Regions from separate parts of the Streptomyces albireticuli genome, predicted to be linked through region 2. Evidence: riboswitches for the same ligand, from Rfam matches in the RefSeq annotation. Region 2 holds a riboswitch; the other holds the start of a gene.
What was found. A riboswitch is a leader RNA that binds a small molecule or an ion and turns the genes downstream of it on or off. The one in region 2 is predicted to bind S-adenosylmethionine.

Region 1 (9,985 bases), 2.3 Mb from region 2:
GTGGGGATGCGAACGGTGACGCTCATGGGAATACCTTCCGAAGAGGTTGTGGGCAGGCGTTCCGCAAGGGCGGAACGGGTGGGCACAACCGGCCCGCAGATGTCAGACGGCAGCAAGCCCCGCGTCGCGGAACGCCGCCAACGAGGGCCGGATCGTCACGGTCGGCCCGGCGGCGACCGCGTCGAGCGTCTTGAGCCCGTCCCCCGTGTTCAGCACCACCGTCGTCAGGGACGGATCCAGCACCCCGCTCTCCACGAGCTTCCTGGTGACGCCCACGGTCACGCCGCCCGCAGTCTCCGCGAAGATCCCCTCCGTGCGGGCCAGCAGCCGGATCGCGTCCACGATCTCCGCGTCCGTGACGTCCTCGACCGCGCCGCCGGTCCGCCGGGCGATGTCCAGGACGTACGGCCCGTCGGCGGGGTTGCCGATCGCGAGGGACTTCGCGATCGTGTCCGGCTTCACGGGCCGCACCACGTCCTGCCCGTCCTTGAAGGCCCGGGACACCGGCGAACAGCCCTCCGCCTGCGCCCCGAAGATCTTGTACGGGCGGTCCTCGACCAGCCCGAGCGCGATCAGCTCCTTCAGCCCCTTGTCGATCTTCGTCAGCTGGGAGCCCGAGGCGATCGGCACGACGATCTGGTCCGGCAGCCGCCAGCCCAGCTGCTCGCAGATCTCGTAGGCGAGCGTCTTCGACCCCTCGCCGTAGTACGGCCGGAGGTTGACGTTGACGAAGCCCCAGCCCTCCCCCAGCGGGTCGCCGATCAGCTCGGAGCAGAAGCGGTTGACGTCGTCGTACGTGCCCTCGATGCCGACGAGGTCGCCGCCGTAGACCGCCGCCATGACGACCTTGCCGGCCTCCAGGTCGTGCGGGATGAAGACACAGGACTTGAAGCCGGCGCGGGCGGCCGCGGCGCCGACCGCTCCGGCGAGGTTGCCGGTCGACGAGCACGAGAGCGTCGTGAAGCCGAAGGCGCGGGCGGCCTCGACGGCGATGGCGACGACGCGGTCCTTGAAGGAGTGCGTGGGGTTGCCGGAGTCGTCCTTGACGTACAGGCCGCCGGTGACGCCGAGCTCGCGGGCGAGGTTGTCGGCCTTGACGAGCTTGGTGAAGCCGGGGTTCAGGCCGGGCTTGTCCGCGACGTCGGCGGGGACGGGCAGCAGGGGGGCGTAGCGCCAGATGTTCTGCGGGCCGGACTCGATGCGGCGGCGCAGCGCCTCGGGGTCGCCGGCGGGCAGCTCGTAGGCCACCTCGAGCGGGCCGAAGCAGACGGCACAGGCGAAAATGGGACCGAGGCCGAAGCGCTCTCCGCACTCACGGCACGAGAGGGCGACGGCGGGACCGAGAGCTACGGGTGTGGTCGCGGATTCAACAGACTGCACAGCCATGGAGGCGAGGCCCTTTCTCCTCATCTTCCCCGCGGCGGACGTCGCCACGAGACGGAATTGGCACCTTCCCGAGCCGGGAGCCTCGCTTCTGACGAATCGAGATCGACTGGAGGGTTGCCGGGGCTTCAACGGGCCGTATCCCTCTGCCCCTCTGGATGAGCGGTATGGCACTGGGCAGGGCCCAGGCGTTTATGAGCGGCGACCCCGACATACGACGGCGTTCCGCGTTGTTCAGACTGTAACCGAAGGCATGGGCGCCTGAGACAGCCGTCCGTACCGCGAGATGGATCACACGCAGCTCGAACGCCGCGTCACACAAGAGGAGTCGAACACGTGCTGGATGAGGTGGAGCGCTGGCTGGCCCGGCGGTCCTGGTCCGCCGCCGACCGCCCGCTCGGCCGGCTCCTCGCCGCGAAACGCGGCGCCGGCACCACGGTGAGCGTGGTGCTGCCGGCGCTGAACGAAGAGGCCACGGTGGGCACCATCGTGACCACGATCCGCGCGGAACTGATGTCGGACGCGGTCCCGCTGGTGGACGAGCTGGTGGTGATGGACTCGGGGTCCACGGACCGGACGGCCGAGGTCGCCGCGGCGGCGGGCGCCCGGGTGGTGCACCGCGACGCGGTGCTGCCGGGCCTGCCCGCGCTGCCCGGCAAGGGCGAGGTGCTGTGGCGGTCGCTGCTGGCGACGACGGGTGACGTGGTGTGCTTCGTCGACGCCGACCTGCGGGACTTCTCGGCGGACTTCGTCTCGGGGATCGTCGGCCCGCTGCTGACCGACCCCGAGGTGCAGTTCGTCAAGGCGATGTACGACCGCCCGCTCGGCGAGGCGGTGGGCCAGGGCGGCCGGGTGACCGAGCTGGTGGCCCGCCCGCTGCTGAACCTGCACTGGCCGCAGCTGGCCGGCTTCGTCCAGCCGCTGGGCGGCGAGTACGCGGCCCGGCGCTCCCTGCTGGAGCGGCTGCCGTTCCCCGTGGGGTACGGCGTGGAACTGGGGCTGCTGGTGGACTCGCTGCACACGGTGGGCCTGGACGCCCTGGCCCAGGTCGACGTGGGCGTACGCAAGCACCGCCACCAGGACGGCCGGGCCCTGGGCCGGATGGCGGCGGCGATCTACCGCACGGCCCAGCTGCGACTGGCGCGCGGGCACCTGGTGCGGCCGTCGCTGACGCAGTTCGAGCGGACGGCGGAGGGGTTCGTGCCGCGGACGTACGCGGTGGACACGGAGGAGCGGCCGCCGATGGTGGAGATACCGGAGTACCGGCGGCGGCGGGTGGCGTAGCGGCGGGGGTTCCCCGGCCGGGCCGAAAATCAGCCCGGCCGGCGCTTGAGGCCACCGCGCGGAGCGCGGAACGGGGGTCCGGTGGCGGAGCCCCCGGTTTCGGGAAGGGGCGGGGCCGGGGAGAAAGCCCCGCGCAGCGGCACCTCCCGGCGTCGGCCGGGCGAGCAGGACCGGGCTCCGGCGCGGCACCCCGGTTCGGGCAGACAGCCCGGGGACAAACGTTTGAACGCTCCGCATCCCGGCAAAGCTCGCGTCATGGTCGCTGAGCACGTGCACCCCGCACCGATCGTCGTCGCCTCCAACCGCGGCCCCGTGTCGTACCGGCGGCGCGAGGACGGCACCCTCGTGGCCGGCCGGGGCGGCGGCGGGCTGGTCTCCGGGCTCAGCGCCATAGGGACGGACGCGGGCGCGGTGTGGGTGTGCGCGGCCCTGGGCGAGGGCGACCGCGAGGCGGCCCGGGCGGCCGGCCGGCGGCTCGACGCGGCGGACACCGGCGGCCACCGGGTGCGGATGCTGGACATCCCGCCCGACACCTTCGCCGCCGCCTACAACGGCGTCGCCAACTCCGTGCTGTGGTTCGTGCACCATCTGCTGTACCAGACGCCCCTGGAGCCCACCTTCGACGCGGACTTCCGCGCCCAGTGGGCCGCGTACGAGGCGTACAACGCGGCCTTCGCCGACGCCCTGGCCGAGGAGGCCGCGCCGGGCGCCGCCGTCCTCGTCCAGGACTACCACCTGACCCTGGTGCCGGGCCTGCTCCGCGAGCGCCGCCCCGACCTGCGCATCGGCCACTTCTCGCACACCCCGTGGGCCCCGCCGGACTACTTCCGGATGCTGCCGGACGACGTGGCCGGGCAGGTGCTGCGCGGCATCCTGGGCGGTGACCGGGCGGCCTTCCTCACCCACCGCTGGGCCGAGGCGTTCGCCGCGTGCTGCGCGAGCGAGCTGGGCGCCGAGGTGGTCCGCGAGGAGGGGCGGGCGACGGCGGTCCGCTTCGAGGGGCGCACGACCCTGCTGGGGGTGCACGGGCTCGGCGCGGACGCGGACTTCCTGCGGCGGCGCGCGCACGAGCCGGACGTCGAGGAGCGGATGGCGGCGCTGCGGGCCCAGATCGGGCCGCGGCGCAGAGCGGTCGTCCGGGTGGACCGCACCGAGCTGTCGAAGAACATCGTGCGCGGCCTGCTGGCCTACCGCCGCCTGCTGGAGGACCGCCCGCAGTGGCGCGGCAAGGTGGTGCACGTCGCCTTCGCGTACCCCTCGCGGCAGGACCTGGCGGTCTACCGCGACTACACGGCCACGGTGGAGCGGGTCGCCCGGGAGATCAACTCCGCGTTCGGCACGGAGGGCTGGGAGCCGGTCGTGCTGCATGTGAAGGACGACTTCGCGCGCTCCCTGGCGGCGTACCGGCTGGCCGACGTGGCGCTGGTGAACCCCATCCGCGACGGGATGAACCTCGTCGCCAAGGAGGTCCCGGTGGTCTCCGACCACGGCTGCGCGCTGGTCCTGTCCCGGGAGGCGGGCGCGGCGGCGGAGTTGGCCGAGGACGCCCTCGTGGTCAACCCGTACGACGTGGAGGCCACCGCCCGCGCGCTGCACGAGGCGCTGCTGATGGATCCGGCCGAGCGGGCGGAGCGTACGAAGCGGCTGGCCGCGGCGGCGACGGCGCTGCCGCCGGCGCGCTGGTTCCTCGATCAGCTCCGGGCCCTCGGCGGCTAGCCCCCGGGGCTAGGCTGGGCGGGTGCAGCCCAAGGACAATCCCGGTCCCGAGCCCACCGACGAACTGTGCATGACGTGCCAGTGGTGCACGGGCTCCGGCTTCGTGCAGCGCTCGCTGCTCCATGTCCCCGGCCCCGATCCGTTCGGCGGGGGCGGGGAGTCGGCGGTGCGGGCGGGCCAGTGCAGGCACTGCCGGGGCAGCGGCGTCTACGACTCCGAGCTGGACCCCACGCTGGAGCACTGGCGCGGGCGGCCGGAACCGGAGCCCCCGGCCGGTGCCGAGGACGGCCCGGAGGACAGCTCGGAGAACGGCTCGGGCTGACCCTCGCCGACTGGTCCTCTCCGGCTGAATCCCCAGCCCGGCGGAATCATCAGCCCGGCGGGATCCTCAGCCCGGCTGTCCGCCGGTCCGCTCCGCCAGCGCCTCCAGCAGCGCCACCACGCCCCCCGGTCCGTCGACGACGAGATCGGCGCGCTCGGCCAGCTCGGTGACCTCCGCGCTGCCGCTGCACACCAGGACACCGGGCAGCCCCTCGGCGCGCAGCTTCCCGACGGCGGCGAAGGCGGCGAGGTCGCCGAGGTCGTCCCCGGCGTAGAGGACGGCGCCGGCGCCGGTCTCGCGGACGTAGGCGGCGAGGGCGGCGCCTTTGTCGACCCCGGGCGGGCGCAGCTCCAGGACGAACCGGCCGGGCTCGACGATCAGGCCGTGCCGGGCCGCGAGCTCGGCGAGGGGGCCGCTCAGGGCGTCGAAGGCGGCCTGCGGGTCGGCGGCGCGGCGGGTGTGGACGGCGATGGCGCGGCCCTTGTCCTCGACCCAGGTGCCCCGCCAGGCGCCGGAGGCGTCCAGCACACCGGGGAGCTCCGCCTGGACGGCCGCGACGCCGGGGTGCGGCGCGGGCGCGCTGACGGTGCCGGTCGCGGCGTCCCAGCGCTCGGCGCCGTAGTGCCCGAGGACGACGAGGTGCGCGAGCTCCGGCACCCCGGCGAGGCCGCCGTACCGCACGGCGACCCCGGCGGGCCGGCCGGTGATCACGGCGACGGAGCGGAGGCGCGGCGCGAGCCGGGCGAGGGCGGGCACGGCACCGGGGTGGGCGCGGGCCCGCTCGGGGTCGGGCACGATCTCGGCGAGGGTGCCGTCGAAGTCGAGGGCGACGACCGCGCGGTCCGGGCACGCCAGCAGGGCGGCGAGCCCGTCACGGCCGGCGGGGGTGACGGGGGTGGGGAGCGGGTGACTGCCCATGGGGGTGACAGTACCGGGCGGGGCGCGCGGACAGGCCCTTTCCGCCCTCCCCCTGCCGGGGAGGGCGGCTACCGGCGCTCGCGGCGGGCGTCGCGGACGCGCCGCAGCCGGTTGACCGTGACCGGGTCGTGGGCGAGCGCCCGCTCGTCGTCGAGCAGGGCGTTCAGCAGCTGGTAGTAGCGGGTCGGGGTGATGCCGAGCCGCTCCCGGACAGCACGTTCCTTCGCGCCGGGGCCGGGCCACGTCCGGCGCTCCAGGGCGAGGACGGCGCGGTCCCGCTCGGAGAGGCCGGACTCTTCGTACGCGCTCACGATGCGCAGCCTAGCGGGCCGCGATCTCCTGGGAGTCGGCGTCGCGCTTGATCTCGCTGAGCACGCTGGCCGGGTCGCCGCCCTTCTTGACCACGGCGCCGATCTTCTCCTTGAGGTCCTTGCTGACCCTGGCCCAGGAGGTCTTGTCGGCGGGGTAGAACGTGGCGTTCTCTAGCTGCTCCAGGAACTGGCGCAGGTCCTTGTGCTTGTCGTCGCCGAGCATCTGGTCGGAGGCGCTCGACGTCACGGGCAGCAGGTCGTACTGGCCGGTGAAGTCCAGGACGTTCTTGGTGCTGTAGACGAAGTCGAGGAAGAGGCCGATCTGTTCGCGGTTGCCGTTCTGCTTGAAGGCCATCATCCAGTCGGCGACGCCCATGGTCGACTTCGCCTTGCCCTTGGCGCCCGGCAGCGGCGCCGTCATGTACTTGACGCCCTTGGCGGTGGCCTGCTGCATCAGCGTGGGGTGGCCGTGGAGCATGCCGACCTCGCCCCGGCAGAACGCGTCGAAGACGTCCTGGCGGTTGGTGCGGGCGGGGTCGCCGGAGCCGGTGAGGCCCTTGCCGACGAGCTCCTCGCGCAGCCAGTCGAAGGTCTGGACGTTCTCCTTCGAGTCGATCGTGTACGCACCGTTGTGGTCGGTGTAGCCACCGCCGCCGCCGAGCATCCACAGCATGGTCTCGGCGGGCGCCTCCTCGGGGCCGAGCGGCAGACCGAAGGGCATCTTGACGCCCTTGACGTTCTGGAGCTTCGTGGCCGCCGCCTTGAGCTCGTCCCAGCTCTCCGGCGGCTTGGCTATGCCGGCCTGGGCGAAGAGGGTCTTGTTGCAGAAGAGCAGGCGGGTGGAGGCGACGAAGGGCAGACCGTACTGCACCCGGTTCACCTCGCCGGCCTTGGCGATCGAGGCGATGAGGTCGGCCTGGGTGGGGACGGTGAGGAGCTGCTCGGCGGAGTAGAGCTTGCCGGCGGCGGCGAAGTCGGCGTAGGCGCCGATCTGCGCGAGGTCGGGGGCCTTGCCGGCCGCGACCATGTCGGCGACCTTCTTGTCGACCTCGTTCCAGCTGTAGACCTCGACGTCGATCTTGATCTTGCTGTTCTTCTCGTGGAATTCGCGTGCGAGGGCGTCCCAGTACTTCTTCGAGCTGTTGCCCGGCTTGTCGCCGTAGTCGGCCGCGACCAGCTTGAGCGTCGTGGCGCCCGACGCCTCGCTGCCGCACGCCGAAAGAGCGGGCGCCAACGCCGCCGTGGCGGCACCCGCCGCCGTCAGACCCAAGAACCGCCGCCGCTGCACTACTGCTTCCCACCTTCGTGGTTCGTCCGTCGCTGGAGAGCGTGAGTCTCTCCCGCGCGCCACCTTACGGTCTAGCCGACTCCGGTTGCGCTTCGGTATCGCTCTTCCCCCCTGCGGCAGCGGGCTGCTATCCACGGTCTGACGCCTTCCGCACCTGGTAAGGAGCACCGGCACATGTCCGACATCCCCGCTTCCACCACGTCCTCCGGCCGCACCTCCGCCGAGATCCTCACCCAGCCCTCCCTCTGGCGCCGGGCCGCGGAGGCGGCCGCCGGGGCGCCGGGGCTGCCGCGGCCCGGGGAGCGGGTGGCCGTCACCGGGTGCGGCACGTCGTGGTTCATGGCGCAGGCGTACGCGGCGCTGCGCGAGGCGGCCGGCCAGGGCGAGACGGACGCCTTCGCGGCGTCGGAGTTCCCGGTGTCGCGGACGTACGACAGGGTCGTGGCGATCACCCGGTCCGGGACGACGACCGAGGTGCTCGACCTGATCGGCGAGGTCCGCGAGCGGTGGGAGGTCCTCGCCGTGACCGCCACCCCCGGGACGCCGGTCGTACCGGCCGCGGACGACACCGTGATCCTGGACTTCGCGGACGAGGAGTCGGTGGTGCAGACCCGCTTCGCGACGAGCGCCCTGGCGTTCCTGCGGGCCGGCCTGGAGCTCCACGGCCGCCTGCCGGGGATACGGACGGTGGCGGAGGCGGCGGCGGACGCCGGGTCGGCCATCGCCTCCCCCCTCCCGGCCGCGGCCCTGGCCGCCGAGCAGTGGACGTTCCTGGGCACGGGCTGGACGTACGGCCTGGCCCAGGAAGCGGCCCTGAAGATGCGGGAGGCGGCGGGGGCCTGGACGGAGGCGTACCCGGCGATGGAGTACCGGCACGGCCCGGTGTCGATCACGGGCCCCGGCCGGGTGACATGGATCTTCGGCGAGGTCCCGGCGGGCCTGGCGGAGGAGGTGACCGCGACCGGCGGCACGCTGATCACGTCCGAGGGCGACCCGATGGCGGACCTGATCCGGGCGCAGCGGCTCGCGGTGGCGGTGGCGGAGGGCCGCGGCCTGGACCCGGACCGGCCGCGGAACCTGACGCGGAGTGTGATCTTGAAGGGGTGACGCGGGGTGGGCGGGGCGGGTGCGGGCGGGGTGCGCCTGCGGCGGGCCTTTTCCCCACCCCGCCCCTTCCCGCCGCATCCGATGTGCGGCTCCGCCGCGTGCGGGGCTCCGCCCCGGACCCCGGTCCTCAAACTGCCCCCGGACGGGCTGAATCGTTGCCCGGAACCGGGCGGAAAGCCGGCCTCGGACAGGGGCACATCCAGCCCGGCCGGCGTTTGAGGCCACCGCGCGTAGCGCGGAACGGGGGCCCGGGGATCTCCCCGGTTTCGGGAAGGGGCGGGGCCGGGGACAAAGCCCCACGCACCCGCACCCCGGCAAGGGGCAGCAGCCTGCGAACCAGGTGGACTAGACCTTTCCCACCGCCGCACGCGACACTGTCCCCGTGAGACACGTCATCGCCCTCGATGTAGGCGGCACCGGCATCAAGGCCGCCCTGGTCGGCCCCGACCACCAGCTCCTCCACGAGGCCCGCCGGCCCACCGGCCGCGAGCGGGGCCCGGAGGCGGTCGTGGGCGGCATCCTGGACTTCGCCGCCGAGCTCCGGGAGCTGGGCCGGCAGCGGTACGGGCGGCCCGCCGAGGCGGCCGGCGTCGCCGTGCCGGGCATCGTCGACGACGTGACGGGTACGGCCGTCTACGCGGCGAACCTCGGGTGGCGTGACGTCCCGCTCCGCGACCTGCTGAGCGGCAGGCTCGACGGGACGCCCGTCGCCCTCGGCCACGACGTCCGCACCGGCGGCCTCGCCGAGGGCCGGGTGGGCGCGGGGCAGGGCGCCGACCGCTTCCTGTTCGTACCGCTGGGCACCGGCATCGCCGGGGCGATAGGCATCGACGGCCGCATCGAGAAGGGCGCCCACGGCTACGCCGGCGAGATCGGCCACATCTCCGTACGCCCGGGCGGCCCGGAGTGCGGCTGCGGCGGCCGGGGCTGCCTGGAGACCCTGGCGTCCGCCGCGGCGGTGTCCCGCGCCTGGGCGGCGGCGAGCGGCGACCCGGAGGCGGACGCGGCGGACTGCGCCAAGGCCGTGGAGTCGGGCGATCCGAAGGCGCGGGCCGTCTGGCAGGAGGCGATCGACGCGCTCGCCGACGGGCTGGTCACCGGCCTCACCCTGCTCGACCCGAAGACGCTGATCATCGGTGGCGGGCTGGCCGAAGCGGGGGAAACGTTGTTCGCTCCCCTGCGCGCCGCCGTCGAGCGGCGGGTCACATTCCAGAAACTCCCCCTGATCGTCCCCGCCGCGCTGGGGGACACCGCGGGCTGCCTGGGCGCGGGTCTGCTCGCCTGGGACCTGCTGGCCGCGCACCACCCCACCACTCCCACGGAGGTATCCGCCTGATGGTCGAACGAACGGTTCTCGCCGGTGCCCGCGTGGTGCTGCCGACCGGTGTCGTGGAGGGGGGCCACGTCACGGTGGAGGACGGCCGCATCGCCGGGTGCGGGGGACCCCAGGCGCCCGGCGCGCCCGACGACGCACGGCGCGCCCTCGACCTCACCGGCCACTGGATCGTCCCCGGCTTCGTCGACATGCACGTGCACGGCGGCGGCGGCGCGTCCTTCTCGGCGGGCGACCCCGAGGAGGCCCTGACCGCGATCCGTACGCACCGCGCGCACGGCACCACGACCATGGTCGCCTCGACGGTCACCGGCGACCTGGAC
Region 2 (9,985 bases):
CCCGCACCACCGTCGCGGTCCGCTCCGGCCTGGACGGCATCAAGGTCGCCGGCGGCCTCTACGGCGGCTCCTCCAAGCCCGTGAAGCTCACCATCGGCGACCGCATCGAGGCCGTCACGGACGCCGCCGCGCACAGCATGACCGTGCTGCGCAACGGCAAGGAGATCCGCTCCATCCCGGTCACCACGGGCAAGCCGGGCTATGCCACCCGCAACGGGGTCAAGGTGGTCCTCGGCAGGGAATCCTTCGTACGCATGCGCGGCACCAGCATCGGCATCGCCGAGGGCAGCGAGGACTCCTACGACCTGCCCGTCCGCTGGGCCACCCGGGTGACCTGGAGCGGCGAATACGTGCACGCCGCGCCGTGGTCCGAGGGCTCGCAGGGCAGCGAGAACGTCAGCCACGGCTGCACCGGCATGAGCACCGACAACGCCAAGTGGTTCTTCGACACCATCCACCTGGGCGACCTCGTCAAGGTCGTCAACAGCGCGGGCACCACCATGACGCCCTTCGACAACGGCTTCGGGGACTGGAACATGCCCTGGAAGCAGTGGCGCGAGGGCAGCGCCCTGGCGGCCGGCAAGCGCGACGGCAGCAACCCCGCCGACGCCGCCCGCCTCCGCCCCGAGATGTAGCCGCGGGACGGCCGCCCCGGTGGCCCCAGGGGGGCTTCCGGGGCCGTTCCGGGAGCCCCCGGCTCAGACCTCCACGGCCCGCTTGCCGCGCAGCAGCCCGGCCAGGGCGTCCGCGAACGCCGCCGGGTCCAGCGGGTGCGTCACGGCGGCGTCCGCGCGGCTCCAGGTGGCCAGCCAGGCGTCCTGCGGGCGCCCCATGAGCAGCAGCACCGGCGGGCAGCGGTAGATCTCGTCCTTGAGCTGCCTGCACACGCCCATGCCGCCCGCCGGCGCCGTCTCGCCGTCCAGCACGCACACATCGATCCGGCGCTCCTCCAGGGCCGTCAGGACGGCGGGGAGGGTCGCGCACTCCAGGTACTCGACGGCGGGCACGTCGGCCGCAGGGCGGCGTCCGGCGGCCAGCCGCACCTGCTCGCGGGTGCCCGCGTCGTCGCTGTAGACCAGCACCGTGGCGGTCGGCTGCATCGTTCCTCCAGGCTCAGTGGACGGGCACGGCAGGTGGCACGGGCGCGGCGCGCGCGGAGGCGTCCGCGCAGGCGTGCGCCGAGGCACCGCCTGCGCGGATGCTACTCCGCGCGCGCCGCGCCCGAGGAGGGTTCGGCAGGGCCGGAGATCTCCGCGCGGCCGGGCCCGACGGCCCGTCACCAGCGGTCCTCCCGGGGCCCCAGCAGGGCCCCGGCGGGTCCGCGGCAGGGCTGCGGAACGACTGCTTCCCCCCTTTGGGGGACCCCGGCCTTGGGCCGTACGAGCAGGGCATACGGTCTTGACACACCGAACGGCACCCCCCGGAGTGAGCGCGAGATAAGCGACCGACATAATGTCGGTCGTGGCGACAGCAACAGCAGTAGATACCGGGCACGCGCACCCCTCGGTCAACCGGCCGAACCTCACCAGCGTCGGAACCATCATCTGGCTGAGTTCCGAGCTGATGTTCTTCGCGGCCCTCTTCGCGATGTACTTCACCCTGCGATCGGTCATGGGTGCCGAGCACTGGAAGGAAATGGCGTCCGCGCTGAACCTTCCGTTCTCGGCGACCAACACCACGATCCTGGTGCTCTCCTCCCTCACCTGCCAGCTCGGTGTGTTCGCCGCCGAGCGCGGTGACGTGAAGAAGCTGCGCATGTGGTTCGTGATCACGTTCGTGATGGGTGCCGTCTTCATCGGCGGCCAGGTCTTCGAGTACACCGATTTGGTCAAGAAGGACGGGCTCTCCCTGTCCTCCGACCCGTACGGCTCGGTCTTCTACCTGACGACCGGCTTCCACGGCCTGCACGTGACGGGCGGCCTGATCGCCTTCCTGCTGGTCCTGGGCAGGACGTACGCGGCCAAGAGGTTCACCCACCACCAGGCCACAGCGGCCATCGTCGTGTCCTACTACTGGCACTTCGTCGACGTGGTGTGGATCGGCCTCTTCGCCACGATCTACTTGATCAAGTAACTCGAAGATTTCGGTCCCGCACCGGACCATCAGTCCCGCATCGACGCAGAAGATCCTGACACCGGGGTAATCCGTGAAAAAGCTCTCCGCACGACGACGCCATCCGCTGGCGGCGGTCGTCGTCCTACTCTTCGCGCTGGCGGTAACCGGGGGGCTGTACGCCGCGTTCGCGCCGGCGGACACGGCCAAGGCCGATGACACCGCCCAGTCCCTTGCCATCGAGGAGGGCAAGAAGCTCTATTCCGTGGGCTGCGCCAGCTGCCACGGCACCGGCGGTCAGGGCACCACCGACGGCCCGAGCCTCGTCGGCGTGGGCGCCGCGGCCGTCGACTTCCAGGTCGCCTCCGGCCGCATGCCGCTCCAGCAGCAGGGCGCCCAGGCTCCGAGGAAGAAGGCGATCTACAACCAGGCGGAGATCGACCAGCTCGCCGCCTACATCGCCTCGCTCGGCGCCGGCCCGGCCGTTCCGACGAAGGAGCAGTACAGCCCCGACGGCGCGGACATCGCCAAGGGCGGGGAGCTCTTCCGCACGAACTGCGCGCAGTGCCACAACTTCACCGGTAAGGGCGGCGCCCTCTCGAACGGCAAGTACGCCCCCACCCTTGAGGACGTCAACCCCAAGCACATCTACGAGGCCATGCAGACCGGCCCGCAGAACATGCCTTCCTTCCCGGACACGACGATGTCGGAGAAGAACAAGAAGGACATCATCGCGTACCTCGACACGGTCAACAGCAGCAAGGCGGAGAGCCCCGGCGGCCTCGAACTGGGCGGGCTCGGCCCGGTCAGTGAGGGTCTGTTCGCGTGGGTCTTCGGTCTGGGTGCGCTGATCGCCGCCGCCATCTGGGTCGCCTGCCGGACCGCAAAGGCCAAGAAGTCATGAGTAGCCAAGACATTCCAGAAGAGAACCTGCCGAGCACGCAGGGCGAGGCGCACGGCGGAGCCGTGAGCACGAAGGTCGCCGACCCGTTCGCCGACCCGGGCATGCCGCCGCACGAGCACCGCATCCAGGACATCGACGAGCGGGCCGCCAAGCGCTCCGAGCGCGCGGTCGCGTTCCTGTTCCTGTTGTCCATGCTGGCCACGGTCGGGTTCATCGCCTCGTACGTGACCCTGCCGGTCGACAAGAACATCTACGTCTTCCCGATCGGCCACATCAGCGCCCTGAACTTCTCGCTGGGGCTCACCCTCGGCGTGGCGCTGTTCTGCATCGGCGCCGGCGCGGTCCACTGGGCCCGCACGCTGATGTCGGACGTGGAGGTCGCCGACGAGCGGCACGCGATCGCGGCCGAGCCCGAGGTCAAGGCCAAGGTCATGGCCGACTTCCGGGAAGGCGCCGAGGAGTCGGCCATCGGCCGGCGCCCGCTGATCCGCCGCACCATGTTCGGCGCGCTGGCGCTGCTGCCGCTCTCCGGCGTGGTCCTGCTCCGCGACCTCGGACCGCTCCCGGGCACCAAGCTCCGGAAGACCGCCTGGTCCGAGGGCAAGATGCTGATCAACCAGAACACCCTCCAGCCCCTGCGGCCCGAGGACGTCCAGGTCGGCTCCCTCACCTTCGCCATGCCCGAGGGCATGAAGGAGGAGGACCACGATTTCCAGAAGGAGATCGCCAAGGCCGCCCTGATGATCGTCCGGCTCCAGCCGGAGAACATCAAGGACAAGCGCGAGCTGGACTGGTCCGTCGACGGCATCGTCGCGTTCTCCAAGATCTGCACGCACGTCGGCTGCCCGATCAGCCTCTACGAGCAGCAGACGCACCACGTGCTCTGCCCGTGCCACCAGTCCACCTTCGACCTCGCCGACGGCGGACGCGTGATCTTCGGCCCGGCCGGACACGCCCTTCCGCAGCTGCGGATCAAGGTCAACGACAAGGGCTACCTTGAGGCCATGGGCGACTTCGCCGAGCCCGTCGGTCCTGCCTACTGGGAGCGCGGATGAGTACTACGACCGACAACCGGCGCAAGGCGCCCGCGGGTGAGCGGGTAGCCGACTGGGCCGACGGCCGGCTGGGTATCTACACCCTGGCCAAGGCCAACATGCGCAAGATCTTCCCGGACCACTGGTCCTTCATGCTGGGTGAGGTCTGCCTCTACAGCTTCGTGATCATCATCCTCACGGGTGTGTATCTGACGCTGTTCTTCCACCCCAGCATGAGCGAGGTCGTCTACCACGGCTCGTACGTCCCCATGCAGGGCATGCGGATGTCCGAGGCGTTCCAGTCGACGCTCAACATCAGCTTCGACATCCGTGGCGGTCTGCTCATCCGGCAGATCCACCACTGGGCCGCGCTGATCTTCCTCGCGGCGATGTTCGTGCACATGATGCGCGTCTTCTTCACGGGTGCCTTCCGCAAGCCGCGTGAGGTCAACTGGCTGTTCGGCTTCCTGCTGTTCGTCCTCGGCATGTTCACCGGTTTCACCGGTTACTCCCTGCCGGACGACCTGCTCTCCGGCACCGGTGTCCGCTTCATGGAGGGCGCGATCCTGTCCGTGCCGATCGTCGGCACGTACATCTCGATGTTCCTCTTCGGTGGCGAGTTCCCGGGCTCGGACTTCGTGCCGCGCTTCTTCTCGATCCACGTCCTGCTGCTGCCGGGCATCATGCTCGGTCTGCTCGTGGCGCACCTCATCCTCGTCGTGTACCACAAGCACACCCAGTACCCCGGCCCCGGCCGGACGGAGAAGAACGTCGTCGGCATGCCGCTCATGCCGGTCTACATGGCCAAGGCCGGTGGCTTCTTCTTCCTGGTCTTCGGCATCATCGCGGCCATCGCGGCCATCGCCTCGATCAACCCGATCTGGGCCATCGGCCCGTACCGGCCGGACCAGGTGTCCACCGGCGCCCAGCCCGACTGGTACATGGGCTTCGCCGAGGGTCTGATCCGTGTCATGCCGGGCTGGGAGATCAACCTCTGGGGCCACACGCTCGTCCTGGGCGTGTTCATCCCGCTGGTGATCTTCCCGCTGGTCCTCGGCGCGATCGCGGTCTACCCGTTCATCGAGTCCTGGGTCACCGGTGACAAGCGCGAGCACCACCTGCTGGACCGCCCGCGCAACGCCCCGACGCGCACCGCGTTCGGTGCCGCGTGGATCGCCGCGTACTTCGTGATGCTGGTCGGTGGTGGAAACGACCTGTGGGCCACCCACTTCCACCTCTCGATCAACGCCATCACCTGGTTCGTCCGGATCGGCTTCTTCGTCATCCCGGTGCTGGTCTTCATCGCCACCCGCCGGATGTGCATGGGCCTCCAGCGCCGCGACAAGGACAAGGTGCTGCACGGCCGCGAGTCGGGCATCATCAAGCGCCTGCCGCACGGTGAGTTCGTCGAGGTCCACGAGCCGCTGTCGCAGGAGGAGCTGCACACCCTCACGTCGCACGAGCAGCCCAAGCCGCTCGAGCTCGGCCCCGAGGTCGACGAGAACGGTGTCAAGCGCAAGATCGGTACGTCCGAGAAGCTCCGGGTGAAGCTCTCCAAGGGCTTCTACGGCGAGGGCACGCAGATCGACAAGCCCACCGCGGAGGAGTACCAGGAGATCACCAGCGGCCACGGCCACCACTGATCCCCGACCGGCCGGTCCGCACCGGCCACTGATCGCTGATCGCCACAGCGAGAGCCCCGTCCAGCGCGTGGACGGGGCTCTTCGCCGTTCCCGGGGCTGGATAGGCTGGGACCGGCAGAGCCCCGGAAGGCGGCGGCTCGCAGTCCGACCACCAGGAGCGTGGACCATGAACGTTGTGACCCCGGCAGGCGGCGACAGCGCGGTGGCCCCCTCCTGGCCGGGTCTCCTGGAGGCCCTGCTCGGCGGAGTGGACCTGAGCGCGGACGACACCGCCTGGGCCATGGACCGGATCATGCGCGGCGAGGCCACCGACGCGCAGATCGCGGGCTTCGTGGTCGCCCTGCGCGCCAAGGGCGAGACGGTCGCCGAGATCTCCGGCCTGGTGCGCGCGATGTACCAGCACGCCCGGCTGATCGAGGTGCCCGGCCCCAGCGTGGACATCGTCGGCACCGGCGGCGACGGCGCCAAGACCGTCAACATCTCCACCATGTCCTCGATCGTCGTCGCCGGCACCGGCGCCAAGGTGGTCAAGCACGGCAACCGCGCCGCGTCCTCGGCCAGCGGCGCCTCGGACGTCCTGGAGAAGCTCGGCGTCAATCTGGACCTGACGCCGCGCCGGGTGGTCGAGGTGGCCGAGGAGGCGGGCATCACCTTCTGCTTCGCCGTGAAGTTCCACCCCTCGCTGCGCCACGTCGCCCCCGCGCGGCGGGAGCTGGGCATCCGGACCACCTTCAACGTCCTCGGCCCGCTGACCAACCCCGCCCGGGTCAAGGCCCAGGCCACCGGCGTCGCCGACGCCCGGATGGCACCGATCCTGGCCGGCGTGCTGGCCGAGCGCGGCTCCTCGGCGCTGGTCTTCCGCGGCGACGACGGGCTGGACGAGCTGACCACGACCGCGACCTCGCGGGTCTGGGTGGTCCGGGACGGCGCGGTCCGCGAGGAGCCCTTCGATCCCCGGGACGTGGGCATCCCGCTGGTCCCCGTGGAGGCGCTGCGCGGCGCCGACGCCTCGTACAACGCCGATGTCGCCCGCAGGCTGCTGGACGGCGCGACCGGGCCCGTACGGGACGCGGTGCTGCTGAACGCGGCGGCGGCGCTGGTCGCCCTGGACCCGACGGACGCGCCGCTCACCGAGCAGGTCGCCGCCGGGATCGCGCGGGCCGCGGAGTCGCTGGACTCGGGGGCGGCCAAGCGCGCCCTCGACCGCTGGGTCGAGGCCAGCAACGCGTAACGCCACAAGGCGAGGTGGGGCGTCCGTGATGCGGACGCCCCTTTCCGCGCGACGATCAGTTGTGCCATACTCCTCGCCAGGTCACGAGTGACAGCGACACGGCCCCGGCCCGCTGTCCGGCAACCCTCCTTCTGCGGCGGGGTGCCCCGGGTGATGACCAGGTCGCAGGCACAGAGGTCTGCGGCAAGCGCGGATCCCTCGCCAGGGATCCTGGTTGTCGAGGGAGATCTTTCCGTGGTTCAGCGAATGCGTTAGGGCTCCGCACACCCCATATCCGGGTTCTGCGAGCCCTTTTCCGGTTTCCGACGCACCTTTCCCCCCTTTTCCCGCGCCCGCCGCGCGGCGGAATTCGCCTGCCTTCCCACGGGAGTTCGCCATGTCTGTCCCCACCCTTGCCGCCGACCGTTCGGTTTGCCCGCCTCTGCCCGTTCTCGGGAGGGATGTCCGGGTGCCGCTGGTGACCGGCGGCGAGGTGACCTACGCGGCCCTCGACTACGCGGCCAGCGCCCCCGCGCTCCAGCGGGTCTGGGACGACGTGGCGGCGTACGCGCCCTACTACGGCAGCGTGCACCGCGGGGCCGGCTACCTCTCCCAGCTGTCCACCGACCTGTTCGAGAACAGCCGCGCCGAGGTCGCCGCCTTCCTCGGCTGCCGGCCGGACGACCAGGTGGTCTTCACCCGCTCGACCACCGACTCCCTCAACCTCCTCGCGGCCGCGGTCCCCGCCGGCTGCCGGGTGTTCGTCTTCGAGACCGAGCACCACGCGGCGCTGCTGCCCTGGGAGCGGCGCGCGGACGTCACGGTCAGCTACCTCGACGCGCCCCGCTCGCCGCGCGAGGCCGTCGAGACCCTGGAGCGCGCCCTCGCCGACCGGGAGCCCTACGGCCCCGCGCTGGTCTGTGTGACGGCCGCGTCGAACGTGACGGGCGAGCTGTGGCCCGTACGGGAGCTGGCGGCGGCCGCGCACGCCCACGGCGCCCGGATCGTGCTCGACGCCGCGCAGCTCGCCCCGCACCACCCGGTGGACGTCACGGAGCTCGACGCCGACTGGATCGCCTTCTCCGGGCACAAGCTGTACGCGCCGTTCGGCGCCGGGGTGCTCGCCGGCCGCCCGGACTGGCTCCGGGGCGCGGAGCCCTATCTGGCGGGCGGCGGCGCGACCCGCCAGGTGGCGCGGGGCGCCGACGGCGGGGTCCTGGTCGACTGGCACGAGACCGCCGCCCGGCACGAGGCGGGCTCGCCCAACGTCATCGGCGCCTACGCCATCGCCTCGGCCTGCAAGGCGCTCACCGAGGCCGGCTTCGAGACGCTCGTCGCGCGCGAGCGGCAGCTCATCGAGACCGTCCGGGCGGGCCTCGCCGACGTGCCCGAGGTCCGGGTGCTCTCGCTCTTCGGCGACGACGCGCCGCGGGTCGGCGTGCTCGCCTTCACCGTGGACGGCTGGAACAGCTCGCACTTCGCGGCGGCCCTCTCCGCGGAGTACGGCATCGGCGTCCGCGACGGCCTGTTCTGCGCGCACCCGCTCGTGCGCCTCCTGCTCGGCGGCGCGCCGGACGCGCCGGGGGAGTGCGGGGCGCCCGACGAGGGACAGAACCTCAACGCGATCCGGGTGAGCTTCGGGGCGGGGACGCCGGACGAGCACGTGGAGCGGTTCGTCGCCGCGGTGCGGGAGCTGGTGCGGGACGGGGCGCGGTGGTCGTACCGGACGGTGGGCGGGCGGTGTGTGCCGGCGTAGGGGGTGCGGGTGCGGCGGGGGCGGGTGGTGCGCCTGCGGCGGGCCTTTCCCCTACCCGCCCCTTCCCGCCGCATCCGATGTGCGGCTCCGCCGCGTGCGGGGCTCCGCCCCGGACCCCGGTCCTCGAACTCCCCCGGCTACCGCTGGGAGGTGCCCCCGGACGGGCTGAGTTGTCGCCCGGTCGGACGGCGCTACGCGTCGAGGCCGATCGCGAACGCCGCCTCCAGGTCGTGGTGGGAGTACGTGCGGAACGCGATGTGCGTCTCCGTCGAGGCCACGCCCGGGACCTTGCTGATGCGGCCCGGGATGACGTCCGCCAGGTCGTCGTGGCGCGCCACCCGCACCATCGCGATCAGGTCGTGCGCGCCGGTCACGGAGTACACCTCGCTGACCCCCTCCAGCGCGGCGATCTCCTCGGCGATCTCCGGGATGCGGTCGACGTCGGTCTTGATGAGGACGATCGAAGTGATCACGGCTGGCTCCTATCGGGGGTCGGGGGCGGTCCCCCGGGAGAGCTCAGGCCCTCGCTCGGCCCGGCTGCGCCCTTCACTCTAACCGCACGCCTGTACCGGGCCCACGCGTAGAGGAAGCCGAGCGAGAAGCCCACCACATGGGCCAGATAGGCGACTCCGGGCCGGTCGTCGGCCGCCCGGGCGGCCAGCCATTGCAGGACGAACCAGAACAGCAGGACGGCCCAGGCGGGGAAGCGCAGCGGCAGGAAGAAGAGGAACGGGAAGAGGCTGGTGACCCGGGCCCGTGGGAAGAGGTAGAGGAAGGCCCCGAGCACCCCGGAGATCGCTCCGGAGGCCCCGACGAGCGTCTGCTCGGAGTGGGCGTGCGCGGCGGCGTAGCCGAGCAGTGCCAGCACCCCGGCGGCGAGGTAGAAGAGCGCGAAGGCGACCCGGCCCATGCGCTCCTCGGCCATGGCGCCGAAGACGTGGAGGAAGAGCATGTTCCCCAGCAGGTGCAGCCAGTTGCCGTGCAGGAAGAGAGCCGTGAGCGGGGTGAGCAGCTCGCCCGGCGGGCCGTGCCAGAGCTCCTCCGGCACCACGCCCCAGCGGGCGAAGTAGGCGCTCTGCGCGGCCAGCTGCGCGGGCCCGGAGGGGTCGGTACCGGGGGCGGCCGGCCAGATGGTCAGGCCGGACGTGGGGCCGAGCACGAAGACGGCACAGCAGATGCCGATGAGGGCGTAGGTGACCACGGGCGTCGCGGACCGCGGGCGCGCTGCCTTTCCGATCATGAGCAGATCATGGCGTACCGGCAGCAAACCGCACAGAGCGCCTCGCCGGGGCGCGGATGCGGGCCCGTACTGCGGCCATCCGGGCGCCGCATGACCATCAGGACGTAGGGTTACGGGGAGCACACCCGCAGTTCGACGGCGCACCG

Region 1: another riboswitch for S-adenosylmethionine. It lies ahead of thrC (threonine synthase); the one in region 2 lies ahead of SMD11_RS24240 (aminotransferase class V-fold PLP-dependent enzyme).

What each region holds. Positions count from the first base shown of each region.
Region 1 covers NZ_CP021744.1:3,305,543-3,315,527, forward strand. The annotation lists gene SMD11_RS13915 (ubiquitin-like small modifier protein 1) at 1-26, opposite strand, end outside; gene thrC (threonine synthase) at 103-1,386, opposite strand; SAM riboswitch class I at 1,404-1,548, opposite strand; gene SMD11_RS13925 (glucosyl-3-phosphoglycerate synthase) at 1,720-2,667, shown strand; gene SMD11_RS13930 (alpha,alpha-trehalose-phosphate synthase (UDP-forming)) at 2,923-4,383, shown strand; gene SMD11_RS13935 (hypothetical protein) at 4,406-4,705, shown strand; gene otsB (trehalose-phosphatase) at 4,772-5,623, opposite strand; gene SMD11_RS13945 (DUF3263 domain-containing protein) at 5,692-5,934, opposite strand; gene SMD11_RS13950 (extracellular solute-binding protein) at 5,945-7,222, opposite strand; gene SMD11_RS13955 (SIS domain-containing protein) at 7,397-8,329, shown strand; gene SMD11_RS13960 (ROK family protein) at 8,712-9,665, shown strand; gene nagA (N-acetylglucosamine-6-phosphate deacetylase) at 9,665-9,985, shown strand, end outside.
Region 2 covers NZ_CP021744.1:5,597,877-5,607,861, forward strand. The annotation lists gene SMD11_RS24205 (L,D-transpeptidase) at 1-635, shown strand, start outside; gene SMD11_RS24210 (hypothetical protein) at 699-1,100, opposite strand; gene SMD11_RS24215 (cytochrome c oxidase subunit 3) at 1,453-2,073, shown strand; gene SMD11_RS24220 (c-type cytochrome) at 2,147-2,956, shown strand; gene SMD11_RS24225 (ubiquinol-cytochrome c reductase iron-sulfur subunit) at 2,953-4,011, shown strand; gene SMD11_RS24230 (cytochrome b N-terminal domain-containing protein) at 4,008-5,633, shown strand; gene trpD (anthranilate phosphoribosyltransferase) at 5,800-6,864, shown strand; SAM riboswitch class IV at 6,944-7,060, shown strand; gene SMD11_RS24240 (aminotransferase class V-fold PLP-dependent enzyme) at 7,241-8,599, shown strand; gene SMD11_RS24245 (Lrp/AsnC family transcriptional regulator) at 8,791-9,072, opposite strand; gene SMD11_RS24250 (rhomboid family intramembrane serine protease) at 9,069-9,839, opposite strand.